DNA from 2 places in the Mesorhizobium sp. M0778 genome. Region 1 is predicted to be linked to the other one. Evidence: riboswitches for the same ligand, from Rfam matches in the RefSeq annotation. Region 1 holds a riboswitch; the other holds the start of a gene.
The links. Region 1 has a riboswitch for thiamine pyrophosphate ahead of thiC (phosphomethylpyrimidine synthase ThiC). Riboswitches for the same ligand answer to the same signal wherever they lie in the genome.

Region 1 (5,528 bases):
AAACCGATCAGGGTTCTGCAGGTGTCGGCCGAGTAGCCCAACGAGTTACGCCGCAGGCGACCGGTTTTCTGTGCCAGCGCGAGCTCGTCGTCCGGCAAGGCGAAATGGTCGAGCCCGATCTCTCGGTAGCCGGCGGCAATCAGCGTCACGGCCACAGCCGCATGCTGTTCAGCGCGGGCAGCGCTGTCCGGCAGAAATTCCTCCTCGATGAGGCGCTGATTCTTTATCTGGGATGGAATGTGCGAGTACCCGAACACCGCAAGCCGGTCGGGGCGCATGGCGACCACCGCCCTCGCTGTCTCGACGCAGGATTGCACCGTTTGATGCGGGAGACCAAAGATGAGATCGAAGTTGATGCGGCTCACGCCGTGCCGACGCAGCATTTCCACGGCAGCCGACGTCTGGGCCTCGCTCTGGATCCGGTTGATCGCTTTTTGAACGATTGGATCGAAGCTCTGCACGCCGAGGCTCGCGCGGTTCACGCCGGCCGCTCCTAAGGCCTCGGCCATCTCGACCGTGAACGTGCGTGGATCGATCTCGATGGCGACCGTAGCTGTTTTCGACAGAGCGAAGCGGCGTCGCAGGAACTCTATCAGAGCGAGGAACTCGGGTGGTCCTATGAGAGACGGAGTTCCGCCGCCGAAATGTATGTCGCTCACGGGCAACGTCTGCGGCACTCGCTCCGCAACCAGACGGATCTCTTCACGCAGGGTCGCCAGATAGTTGAGGATCGGCGCATCATGGCGGGTGATGGTGGTGGGAAAGCCGCAATACCAGCACGCTGATCGGCAGAACGGAACGTGCAGATAGAGTGACACCGGACCGTCAGCCGGCAGGTTCTTGAGCCATTCCTCATAAGCCTCGGCGCCGACCGCCCCAGAGAACTCCGACACAGTCGGATAGATAGTGTACCAAGGCAGCCGGGCCTCTCGATATTTCGTGGTCTGCAACAGTTACCGTCCCATGCTGATAACCACCAACCTTACCGCTGCGCTCGCCTGTGTCTTTGCGCTATGTCAGTCCGTTCCGCTTTGGGCTCCGAAACTTGTATTTCGCAGCAATAGCGGCCGTTCAATCTTGGCTGGACGGTCAGCGACTGGCCATGGCTGTTCCCGCCGCGACCCTCACGCGTACCGTTTGGTTCCACCATCCCTTCCCTTCAGCCAGCGCCTGGTCGCGTAGATCCTGCTGAGCGGCTGCCGCATCCAACGAGATAACACCGCGTTGGGACCAGACTTTGCTCGCCAGCTAGCGCAGCCCCGTGGTGATCTCTGGCATCTCGATGAGCTCGTTTTGTGAATTGCTGGCAAGAAGCATTAGCTGTGGCGCGCCGTCTATCAGGACGAGAGCCTGCTCGACGCGACCGTCAGGTCCGCCGCAATGCCAAGGCTGGCGCGCCTACTGACTCCGTGGTGAAGGCAAGGCTGCGCGTTCAGCGCGTGATTACCGACCATCGCGCTCGCCAAAATGACGGCGTCGTACCGAGCGGCGCCCGCCGCATGATGTCTCAACGTCGGGGCTCACAGCAAACAAAGCTGTCGCCATTGAACGAAACTGTCGCGAAGCGAACAGACGAACCGTAGCCGAAAACGTTTGCCGTTCGTGCTTGGATTGATCCGCAAGGCAGAAAGGAAGGAAGAGCCAAGCAAGGTCCGCCGGCAGACTTGAGCTTCAAGCCGCAGCTGCGTCGTCAGGATGGCACGTCATTTGCAATAGAAGCCTTTGTGACGGCCCGCCCACAACTAGCGGAGATGACCGGTGATGGTTTGTACAGAAATGTTGAATGGCGTCGTTTCGGCAATAATTATATTTGTAATAACAATTGCATATCTGTAACAATAATACCCAATAGTATTCTCAATTTCTCATGAACATCTGGCATGACGAGAGCATCAAAACTGCTCAAAAATTCACTCAATGCGCATCGTTATCGACTGGTTCCTTAGCAAAAATTCATTCACTGACGTCCATCCCTTTTACTCTTTGAACGGAGATCAACAATGAACATTAGGAGCCTCCTCCTCGGCTCAACTGCGGCACTGATTGCCGTTTCCGACGCTCGCGCCGTGACCGCCGTTGCCGAGCCTGACCCGACTGAGTACGTTAAAATCTGCGACGTTTACGGCTCGGGCTACGTCTACATTTCAGGCACTGAGACCTGCCTGCGCATCGGCGGCTATGTCCGTTACGACATCGGCTTGCGCCATGTCGGATTGTTTGACCACGCAAGAACCTCCGATGTGAGGACTGGTGAGCATCAGGACACATGGCAAAACAACACGCGCTTCACATTGAAAACTTGGACCGGCCAGGAGACCGAACTCGGCACGTTGAAGACCTACACCGAAACCCGCATGAACTTCGGTAACCGCCACACTTCGGTTTCGGACAGTTCTCGGTCCTATGCCTTCAACGGAGACAGCACCTTGACTTTCGCCTGGATTCAGCTTGGTGGCCTCCGAGTTGGTAAGGACTGGTCGGCCTTCGACATGTTTATTGGCGGCGCGGTTGACGTACTCAACCAGACGCCGGTTCCGTACGGCGCTTTCGATACCAATGTGGTTCAGTACTACTTCGACGCCGGGAACGGCTTTTCGGCCGTGGTTTCGCTCGAAGAAGGCTCGGGCGTGGTCGGCACAATCGACAGCTACTCTCCGCACGTAGTCGGCAGCTTGAAATACACACATGGCTGGGGCGCGATCACCGGCGTTGCCGCTTATGATAGCAACTACGAATCGGTGGCCGCCAAGGTCCGTGTCGACATCAATGTCACCAACGAACTGTTGCTGTTCGGAATGCTCGGCTACGGTTCCAACGGCAAGCTCAACGACGACTCCACGAACGCCATCGACGCTCATGGTCGCGGCTTCTATAAGAGTTGGGGTGGGAACTGGGCTTTCTGGGCTGGCGCCACTTACAAGCTCAACGAGACAACTTCGTTCAACCTTCAGCTCTCCGGTGATCAGCTCAAGAACCATGGTGTCGCTGCAAACGTCGCCTATGCGTCTCTTCCAGATTTCACAGTTACGGCGGAACTCGACTATAGCCGCTACGGCAACTTCGCCGTCGGCAAGGTGGACGCTTCCAACGTGAACTGGACCAATGCCAACAAGAAGAGCGGTGTCGCCGGAATCCTGCGTTTCGAACGCTCATTCTAACGCGATTAAAGGGTTGAGTTCCGGTTGAGCGGACCAATCTCGCAACACTCCAACGTCGCATGAAGCTATACGAGATTGGAGCCTCGATCTCGGGGCCGGACGATGTTTCATATCAGATCTGGTCCGGATGATCGCGCAGGCGATATTCATCGCTCGATTATGTGTTTTGATCCGCAGCTCTTTCATTTCCACATCCCTTCCGCCCGCGTGACGGACCCTGCCATCCAGCAGTACCCGGCCGGGTTTTGCGAACTCGAAGGCCCAGTCGGGTGAGGAGGTGTTCAACTTGTTGATCGATTGTGGGGTGTGGCCCGATGCACTTGAAAATCGCAAATGGATCGCCTCCGTTCAGCCATCCCCGCGGAAATTCGAGCGCGAGAGAACAAGCTCCAGAGCATAAGCGAGGCTGATCGAGGAACAGACGATTCTCAGGCAACGCTCCATCCGATCTTGCGCCTGGCCGAGACGATCGCCCGACGATCAGCTGCGGCCAGAACGCGCTTGACAAACCGGAGCCGTCCCGTCCAACCTCACGCATTCACCAGGGGAGTCCCGGCAAGGGGCTGAGATACTGCTGGCTTTCGCGGCACAGTGACCCGTTGAACCTGATCCAGTTCATACTGGCGTAGGGACGGTGCAAGCGCTTTGCGGGAGTTCACGCCCGAGGTCCTGTTCGAGCAGGTCGACCAAAGCGTCTTTTCGTCCTTCCGGCACAGAACTGGGTCTCCAATGCATGAGCAAAGGAGCCTCAAGATGAATGCCCTCACCCCCGCCGTCTCGACGGGCCCACTGCCCGCCTCACGCAAAATCCACAAGCCCGGTGCCATCCACCCGCAGATCAGGGTGCCGATGCGCGAAATCTCCGTCCATCCGACGGCCGGCGAGCCGCCCGTCACCGTCTACGATCCGTCTGGCCCCTATACAGACCCGACTGTCGAAACCAGCATCGAAAAAGGCCTCGCACGGCTTCGCCACGAATGGATTACGGCGCGCGGCGATGTCGAGGCCTATGACGGCCGCCATGTCCGGCCGGAGGACAACGGCTTCGCGACGGGCGAACGGCTGACGCCGGAATTTCCCATTCGCCACCGACCGCTCAGAGCCAAAGCAGGCAAGGCGGTGACGCAGCTTGCCTATGCGCGCGCCGGCATCATCACACCCGAAATGGAGTTCGCCGCCATCCGCGAGAACCTTGGTCGCGAGATCCTGCACGGCAAGCTTGAGCGCGACGGCGAGGCTTTCGGCGCGACACTTCCCGATTTCGTCACGCCGGATTTCGTGCGTGATGAGGTGGCGCGCGGACGCGCAATCATTCCCGCCAACATTAACCACCCAGAGAGCGAGCCGATGATCATCGGCCGCAATTTCCTGGTCAAGATCAATGCCAATATCGGCAACTCCGCTGTCACCTCCTCGATGGCCGAAGAGGTCGAAAAGATGGTCTGGGCGATCCGCTGGGGCGCCGATACGGTGATGGACCTGTCGACCGGCCGCAACATCCACAACATGCGCGACTGGATCGTCCGCAACGCGCCGGTGCCGATCGGCACGGTGCCGCTCTATCAGGCGCTCGAGAAGGTTGGCGGCATTGCCGAGGATCTGACCTGGGAGCTGTACCGCGACACGCTGATCGAACAGGCCGAGCAAGGCGTCGACTATTTCACCATCCATGCCGGTGTGCGGCTGCACTACATCCCGCTGACCGTCGACCGGGTCACTGGCATCGTCTCGCGCGGCGGCTCGATCATGGCCAAATGGTGCCTGCACCATCACCGGGAAAGCTTCCTTTACGAGCATTTCGCCGAAATCTGCGACATCTGCCGTGCCTATGATGTGTCCTTCTCGCTCGGTGACGGCCTTCGTCCCGGCTCGATTGCCGATGCTAACGACGCCGCGCAATTCGCCGAGCTGGAAACGCTCGGCGAGCTGACCAAGATCGCCTGGGCGAAAGATTGCCAGGTGATGATCGAGGGGCCCGGCCACGTGCCGATGCACAAGATCAAGCAGAACATGGACAAGCAGCTCGCGGTCTGCGGCGACGCGCCGTTCTATACGCTTGGACCGCTCACCACCGACATCGCGCCGGGCTACGATCACATCACCTCCGGCATCGGTGCTGCCATGATCGGCTGGTTCGGCACCGCCATGCTCTGCTACGTCACGCCGAAGGAACATCTCGGGCTTCCCGATCGCAACGACGTCAAGACCGGCGTGATCACCTACAAGATCGCGGCGCATGCCGCCGACCTGGCGAAGGGTCACCCCGCGGCGAAGATCCGCGACAACGCGCTGTCGCGGGCCAGATTCGAGTTCCGCTGGGAGGACCAGTTCAACCTGTCGCTCGATCCCGAAACAGCGCGGTCCTTCCAC
Region 2 (8,679 bases), on a different contig from region 1:
GGCGTCGGGCTTGTGCTTCTTGAAGTCGAGGAAGGACAGGCTGTCGTTGATGGTGGCGTCGGCGCGGCCGGTGAGAAGAAGCTGGATCGACTGGTCGAAGCCGTCGGTGCCGACGAGCTCGGCGCCATTGGTTTCAGCCAGCTTGCCGAAATTCGAGGTCAGCGACTGCGCCGCCTTCTTGCCCTTGAGATCGGCGAAACCCTTGATGTCGGTGTTGTCGCCGCGCACGATCAGCACCGCCTTGGAGGCGATGTAAGGATCGGAGAAATCATATTTGGCCTTGCGCGCCTCGGTGATGCCGACCTCGTTGATGACGGCATCGTAGCGGTTGGCGTCGAGACCGGCGATCAGCCCGTCCCATTTGCCTTCGAGGAACTGGGCTTTGACGCCGAGGCGCTCGGCGATGGCCCGGGCGATCTCGACGTCGAAGCCGACCAGCGCGCCGGAAGCATCATGATAGGTGAAGGGCGCATAGGTTCCTCCGTGCCGACCTTGAAGACGCCGGACTGCTTGATCTGGTCGAGATTGGCGCCGGCATGACCGGCGGCGATTGCCAGAACCTGCAGCGTTCCGGCGATAATGAGCGATTTGAGCCATTTCATTTTTCTGTGATCCCGTCCTTGGCCGATGTCCGGCGTCGTTGCGAGTGCCGGAAAATGACAGATGCGCGATGCCAAAATAAGAAACTAAATTTCAAAAATCTCGCGCCCTTGAAATCCCATTCTCAACCAACACCTCCCGGCGGCACCCGGCTGAGTCAAGGCCGATGGCGAATCGCCTGGAACAGCGCAATCGGCATGACAGTCCGGGGGAACATTCCCCCGCATCGCACGTTCTTGGCTGTTGTAGGGCGCGGCGCCGCCATTTCAACCATCGGCGCCAACTCACGATTCAGCGATCGCACCGCAACGCCTGAAGCAGGAGCGCGGCATGATGCAAGACAGTGCAGGACGGACCATGGTTCGCGCGGCGATGAAAGCCCCTTACCTGGAGCGCGACGAAGAGCATCTCTTGGCGCTGCGCTGGAAGGAGAACAATGACCAGCACGCGCTGCACCGCATCACCGTCGCCCATATGCGGCTGGTTATTTCCATGGCGTCGCGGTTCCGCCACTACGGCCTTCCCCTGGGCGACCTGATCCAGGAAGGCCATGTCGGGCTGCTGGAGGCCGCGGCCCGTTTCGAGCCCGAGCGCGACGTGCGGTTCTCGACCTATGCGACATGGTGGATCCGCGCCTCGATGCAGGATTATATCCTGCGCAACTGGTCGATCGTGCGCGGCGGCACCAGCTCCGCGCAAAAGGCGCTGTTCTTCAACCTGCGGCGCCTGCGCGCCCGCCTGGCAAACGGCGCCGAGCAGACGTCGAATGCCACGCTTTACCGCGAAGTGTCGGCGGCTCTCGGCGTTTCCGAGGCCGATGTGGCGATGATGGATTCCCGCCTTTCGGCACCCGACAGCTCGCTCAACACGCCGCTTGCCGACGATGCGGGCGCAACCGAGCGGATGGAGTTCCTGGTTTCGGATGACCCGCTGCCCGACGAGGTCGTCGGCGACACGATCGATGTCGAACGCCGCTCTGTCTGGCTGAAGACGGCGCTCGGCGCGCTCAATGCGCGAGAACTCAGGATTATCGAGGAGCGCCGGCTGAGCGACGAGGGCGCGACGCTCGAAGCGCTCGGCGAGACGCTCGGCATCTCCAAGGAACGTGTCCGGCAGATCGAGGCGCGCGCCATGGAAAAGCTCAAGGCAGCTCTGGTGAAGCAGAACCCGGAATTTCTCGCAGCCTAACGTGCCACGTCCTGGCTGATTATTTCTTGCCCGCTGCCCGGTTGATGCTGTTTGACATATGTCAGGCCTACCGCCAGTGAAATCGAAAGCAGGCAGCAGACCACCACAAAGAACCTTGGAAACCTGCTGCGCTCCGCTTTAGCGACCAGCGTTTTCATCATGAAATTGAAGAAAGTGTACAAAACCGCCTCGTTGCATGGCGCGCAGCTTGCCACGGTATTCAGGCTCTGGCCCTTACACAAGCAGCGTCGCGATTACTTGTCGGTGACGATCTTGACCTTGTCGCCGGCCGAAACGGCAGCGCCCGGCGACAGCGCGTTGAGCACCCTGAACAAATCCAGCTTGCGGTCGACGCCGACCATCTGTGCGGCCAGGGAGCCCATTGTCTGGCCGGGCTGCACCGTGACGATGCGGATACGCAGCGGCTTCAACGCCGCCTTCTCGGCAGCACTCAGGATGCGGAACGAGCCGCTGACCGAGCGCGCCACCGTGCTCAGCGAGGTGCTGGCCGAAGGCGCCGCGGTCAGCAAGCGGTAGACCTGACCGCCGGCGCGGATCACCGCAATATCGAATTGCCAGCCATCGGCGCCAGCATGCGCGGTTGCCGCTTCGTTGCCGTTGATCGTCTCCTGGCGCACGCTGCTGGCGTCGAGGCCGGCAACCCAGCCGCTGCGGATGTAGTCGGTCAGCGAGCGGCCGTTGTCGATCGAAACGCCGTCGAAGCGGATCGCGATGTCGCCCGGGCCTGTCGCCGTCACCGCCGCTGCCGAATTGTCGATGATGAAGCCATTGGGCACCGAGAACGACACGCCGAGGCCAGGATGCAGGAAAGTTTCGCCGCGCACATAGCCTTCCTCCGGTGTGTCGCCGTAAAGCAGCCCGTCTACGCCGGAAAGGAATGAATCGCGGTCGCGCGACCCGACACCGGGCGCGCCGAACTGGCGGGCGTGGCGTTGCGCGAGGTCGATACGCTGCGGCGTGTTGGGGTGCGTCGCCAGGAAGTCGAGGCTGGCGTCGGTGGCGCCGCTGATCGAGCGGAAATCGGTATAGGCCGACATCGACTGCAGGAAGCGGCCGGCGGCGTAGGGATCGAAACCGGCTTCGCCGATCGATTTGATGCCGATGGCGTCGGCCTCCAGCTCCTGATTGCGCGAGAACTGGGCCAGCCTCAGCTTGCCGCGGATCAGCGCCGCCTTGGCCGTCGGGTTGTCGCCGAGCACATCCGAAACGACCTTGGTCGCCAACCCCTCTTCGGCTTCCAGCTGCTGGCGCTGCAGGCCGTGATTGGCCGTAACGTGGCCCATCTCATGCGCAATGACGGCGGCAAGCTCGGCTGAATCGTTGGCCAAGGCCAGCAGGCCCCGGGTGATGTAGAGATAGCCGCCCGGCAGCGCGAAGGCATTGACGTTGGGCGAGTTGAGGATGGTGATGCGGTAGGTCTGGGTCGGGTTGGCCGACACTACGGTCAGTCTGCCGACGATCTTGGCCACCATGCGCTCGAGCTTGGGGTCGGAATATTCTCCGCCATAGGTGGCGAGGATGCGCGGGTGCTGCGCCTTCGCCAGTTGGGCGAGCTTGCCGTTGGCGGCGACATTGTCGACCGTGATCGGCTTGTCTGAGGGCTGAAAGCCTGATTCCTGCACGTCGGGAGGCGTGAACATCTGGCAGCTTGCCAGCGCCACGGCAAGACCGGCCAGCGCCAGAAAGCGCGCCAGCGGTTTCACCCTCCGATTGTCGATGCCGGTCGGCAGATCGGCTTCCTTTCAAGTCCTGGCACGTGACCGCGAAAATCGGGCGCGATTTCCGGAAAGCATCACGCGCAAAATCAAGTGCTACGGCGTCCTTCGTGCGTCCGACAGATACGAGGCAGCAAGGGCAAATCACGGTCTAAGCCGGACCAGCTCCTGGCGGACCTAGCCACACTACCTCGACCATGGCAAGCAAGCGCCGCTTCGCCTTCCGCCGGTTTGACCATAAATTATGTCCGCTTCCGGGCAACATCTCGTGATCCAGCCGCAAACGGACCCGAGCCGATATAGCGTCGGAATGCCTCCGGTCCAGCCCCGACGAAAAAATCGGCCGCAGTGCCCGTCGCGGCAACCGTGCCACCATCCAGGAAAACCATGTTTTGCCCGATACGGCGCGCATCGTCCGGCTGGTGCGTGACGAATAGCACCGTCATGCGCTGCTCCGAATGGACGTCGGCGACCAGGTCGAGCATGTCGTCGCGCAGTGCCGGTCCGAGCGAAGCGAACGGCTCGTCGAGCAACAACACCGGCCGGTCGCGCACCAGGACCCGAGCGAGCGCGACGCGCTGCCGCTCACCGCCGGAGAGTTCGCGCGGCAGCCGGCTTTCCTTGCCGGCAAGGCCGACGCGCTTCAGCGCTGCGGCGATTGCGGCGCGGTCAGCCTCGCTCAGCATGAGCGAAGGCGAGCGGCCGAGCCCGACATTCTGCTCGAGGGACAGATGGGCAAACAGGTTGTTTTCCTGGAACACCATCGATACCGGCCGCGCTGATGGCGGCGCAGTGCTGACGTCGGCGCCGCCGATGAGCACGCGGCCTGACCGCGGCGCTTCGAAACCGGCCACCAGATTGAGCAGCGTCGACTTTCCCGAACCGCTCGGCCCCATGATGGCGGTGATTTCCGACGCCGGGAAATCGACATCGAATATAAGCGGCGTTTCACCATAGCTGAACGAGACATTATCGAGCCGCACGGCCGCGCCTTTTTCGACCGAAATCGACCGTTCCGGGCTGATCGGCATCATGATTTCTCCCTCCTTCCCAGCCAGTCCGCGGTCAGCACAAGCGCCAGGCAGACAAGGCCGAGCAGCAGCGCCAGGCCGGCCGCATCCTCGGTGCGGTAGCTGCCCATGCGCGCCAGCAACAGATAGGGCAATGTCTGCACGGAATCGCTGCCGAACAGCGCAATGACGCCGAGATCACCGAGCGACAGCGCCATGGCGAAGGCGAAGCCGGTGGCGAGCGGCCGCCGCAGCGACGGCCAGTCGACCAGACGCAACCGGTTCCAGCCCGAGATGCCAAGCTGTGCACAGAGCCGTTCGTGGCGTTCGCTCGCCGCGTCATAGGCGGGGCGGATGGCGCGGATGGCGAACGGCATCGCCATCACCGCATTGACCACAACCACCATGACAGGGGCGATCGCAAAGACATCGCTGACGCTGCGCAGGAGCAGGAACCAGCCGGCACCGATGACGATGGGCGGCACCACCAGGACGAACCCCGCACCGGTGTCGGCCAGGTGTTCGAGCAGCGTCCGCCTGCCGGTCCGCCGGGTGAGCGCCAGCGCCCGGCGCGCCATAACCAGCGACAGCGACAACGCCAAGGAGAGCAGCGCCGATAGGAGGGAGAGCACGGCACTGGTCGCCGTCGCTTGCCGCACCGCGCTCTCGCCGGCCAGGCGGCCGAGATCGGCGCCAAGCCCGGCCGACAGCGTAGCCGCCATCGGTCCGGCGACAAACAGCAGTGCCAGCCCGATCACCAGTGCGTTCAGCACGGTCTCGGCCGCACCGGCTGAAAAATACCGGCGCGGGGCTACCGGCAGATTGGCGTCGCCGGTCATATTGGCGCCAAGCCGCGTTAGTGCCAGCACGACGACGAAGGTCAGGGCAATCTGCAACAAGGTCAGCGTCACCGCCCGCGCCGGGTCGAAGTCGAAACGCAGGGCCTGGTATATGGCAACCTCCAGCGTCGTCGCGCGCGGCCCGCCGCCGAGCGTAAGCACGATGGTGAAGGAGGTGATGCACAGCATGAAAACGAGCCCGGCAACGCCCGGCAGGGCCGCACGCAACGCCGGCCATTCGATCAGCCGGAAGGCCGGCGCAGCACCCATGCCAAGCTGGCTCGCCAGCCGCCATTGGTTAGCCGGCACCGTCTGCAACGCTTCCAGGAACAGTCGCGTTGCCAGCGGCAGGTTGAAAAAGACGTGGGCGACGAGAATACCCGATAGGCCATAGATGCCGGGCCAGTTCTGGCCGCCAATCGCACCGAGCAAGCCGGCGAAATACCCGGCGCGGCCATAGAGTGCCAAGACACCGAGTGCGGCAACAATGGCCGGCAGCGCCAGCGGCACGGCGAAAAGCTGCAGGACAAAGCCTCGCCCGAAAAACTGTGGATGCCGCGACAGCGCGCGCGCGACGAACAGCGCCGGTGCGACGGAGAGCAGGGTCGACAACAGAGCCTGCCAGAGCGTGAAGCGGGCAACACGGAGGAGATAGGAATCAAAGGCGGAGGCGGCGCCCGACAGGTCGCGCATGGCTTCGACGACGAGCCCGGCGAATGCCCCGCCGATCAGCAGCGCGATGGCGGCGAGCGCGACGATACCGGCAGCGACGCGGGTATCCGATGATGGCGCGCGTTGCACGCTAGACCACCAGATTCGAGATTCTTAGCGAGGATTGCGTTCCTTCGCGCCCCCCTCTGTCCTGCCGGACATCTCCCCCACATGGGGGGAGGTTGGCAGGTTCAGCGCTCCGCTCATTCCGGCAATGTCGGAGATTGGCGAAAGCCGGCATGACGGCCAATCTCCCTCCTTGTGGGGGAGATGTCCGGCAGGACAGAGGGGGGCGCCGTAGGGCGATCATCTTTCAATCCGAGCTACTTGCTCATCACCGCCAGCCACTCGTCGACCCAGGCCTTGCGATTTGCGGCGACCTCTTCCGAGCTGAACAGCAAGGTTTTGGTCGGTTTGACGAGCTTGTCGAACGCCGGATTGAGCGGCTTGTCGGTCTTGCCGGCCGGGAACATCCAGTTGGTTTCGGGAATGAGATCCTGGAATTTCGGCCCGGTCATGAAGGCGATGAACTTTTCCGCCAGCGGGTTCTTCGCGCCCTTGGTGGTGATCCCAGCGACTTCGATCTGCAGATATTCGCCTTCCTCGAAGGACGCCGCCTGGTAGCGCGAGGTGTTTTCGGCAACCATGTGGTAGGCTGGCGAAGTGGTATAGGACAGCACCATCGGCGCCTCACCCTTGGTGAACAGGCCGTAGGCCTCGCTCCAGCCCGGCGTCACCGTCAGCACCTTTGCCTTGAGTTTGGCCCAGGCTTCCGGAGCCTTGTCGCCATAGACCGACTTGACCCACAACAGCAGGCCAAGGCCCGGCGTCGAGGTGCGCGGATCCTGGATGACGATCTTGTCGCCGGCATCGCCCTCGACCAATTCCCTGAGGCTCTTCGGCGGGCTCTTCAGTTTTTCGGTATCGTAGACAACGGCGAAATAGCCATAGTCGAACGGCACGAAGATATCGTCGCTCCAGCCGCCCGGCACACTGACGTCCGACACGGCGCCATGCGGCGAAAACAGGCCGGTTGCCTTGGCATCGGCGGTCAAATTGGTATCGAGGCCAAGCACGATATCGGCCTTGGTCGCGGCCCCTTCCAGCTTCACACGGTTGAGCAGTGCCACGCCGTCGGCGACCGAGACGAATTCGACGACACAGCTGCACTCGGCCTCGAAGGCCTTCTTCACCGCCGGTCCCGGACCCCAATCGGCGGTGAAGCTTTCATAGGTATAGACGGTCAGCTTATCCTGTGCCGATGCCTGCCCTGGCAGGGCGAGCGCGGATGCTGCAAGCAGGATAATCGAGACAAGAGCGTGGAAAAAACTGCGCATCGGCGCCTCCTTCGTTCGCGTTGAAAGGAATTGAGGCGTCGGGCTGTCCGAAACGTCTAATCCCTCCGCCGGTACAAACCGGATCAGGTTCAGCGGGTTGGCAGTCTTGCCTCTCAGCCGGTCCGCGAAGATCGCGTCCGGCACCCCGTTAGAGCGTTTCGACACATAGGCCCGGCCGAAGTGCTGCGCAAGCGGAAGTTTGCCGGGCATCCAAAGCCCAGCCTTCCGTTTCGTCTGCCGTTTCATCTTCCGTTTCCGGGGCAGGGCTGGTAAGGGCCACGAGATATGAGCACATTCACCATCCTGCTTGGCGGCGATCTCATCCGCACGCCGCTGCTCGACCGCCAGGTCGAAGGCTCCCGCGTCATCGCTGCCGATGCCGGTATCGGCCATGCCCTTATGCTGGGCCTGATGCCGGAACTCTGGGTCGGCGATTTCGATTCCATACCTGCCGATTTGCCGGAGGATCTGGCCGCCGTGCCACGGCAGGTGTTTCCCGCCGAAAAGGACAAGACCGACGGTGAACTCGCTATCGCCGCCGCGCTCGAACGCGGTGCGACCAGACTTGTGCTGGCAGGCGCCTTCGGCGGCAAACGCACCGACCACATCTTCCTGCATCTGGCGCTGAGCGTCCGGCTGGCGGAAGGCGGGACGGAAGTGCTTTTGACCAGCGGCGCACAGGAAGGCATTCCTTTGCTGCCTGGAAAGACTGGCTTCGATTATGTCGACGGTACGCTGTTTTCGGTGCTCGGCTTTTCGGATCTCGCCGGCCTGACAGTCACCGGCGCCAAATGGCCGCTCGCCCATGTCGAGGTTGCCTTCGGCTCGTCGCTGACCATTTCCAACGAGGTCAAGGGCCGGCTGGAAATCGCGCTGGCCAGCGGCCGCGCACTGCTGCTCGCGCATCCTTTTCCCCTACCTGAAAGCTGACATGGCGCCGCCGCTTCTCAATCTCGACGGGATAAAGCTGACCTTTGGCGGCGCGCCGCTGCTCGACGGTGCCGCCCTGACGGCTTCGGCTGGCGACAAGATCGCCCTGGTCGGCCGCAACGGCTCTGGCAAGTCGACGCTCCTCAAGATCGCTGCCGGGCTGATCGAACCGCAGGACGGCGAAGTCTTCCGCCAGCCCTCGGCGACTGTGCGCTACTTGCCGCAAATGCCCGACATGGACGGCTTTGCGACTGTCCGCGCCTATGTCGAGGCAGGCCTCGGGCCCGCCGACGATCCCTATCGCGCCACCTATCTGATGGAGCATCTC

Region 2: another riboswitch for thiamine pyrophosphate. It lies ahead of thiB (thiamine ABC transporter substrate binding subunit); the one in region 1 lies ahead of thiC (phosphomethylpyrimidine synthase ThiC).

What each region holds. Positions count from the first base shown of each region.
Region 1 is NZ_JAMYPA010000029.1:62,152-67,679, forward strand. Features, by position in the region: gene hemN (oxygen-independent coproporphyrinogen III oxidase) at 1-950, opposite strand, end outside; gene NKI22_RS28280 (porin) at 2,001-3,158, shown strand; TPP riboswitch at 3,692-3,808, shown strand; partial or broken gene thiC (phosphomethylpyrimidine synthase ThiC) at 3,912-5,528, shown strand, end outside.
Region 2 is NZ_JAMYPA010000001.1:435,361-444,039, forward strand. Features, by position in the region: partial or broken gene NKI22_RS02225 (amino acid ABC transporter substrate-binding protein) at 1-602, opposite strand, end outside; gene NKI22_RS02230 (RNA polymerase factor sigma-32) at 931-1,788, shown strand; gene NKI22_RS02235 (M48 family metalloprotease) at 2,043-3,449, opposite strand; gene thiQ (thiamine ABC transporter ATP-binding protein) at 3,767-4,558, opposite strand; gene thiP (thiamine/thiamine pyrophosphate ABC transporter permease) at 4,555-6,174, opposite strand; gene thiB (thiamine ABC transporter substrate binding subunit) at 6,408-7,421, opposite strand; TPP riboswitch at 7,465-7,579, opposite strand; gene NKI22_RS02255 (thiamine diphosphokinase) at 7,707-8,351, shown strand; gene NKI22_RS02260 (ABC-F family ATP-binding cassette domain-containing protein) at 8,353-8,679, shown strand, end outside.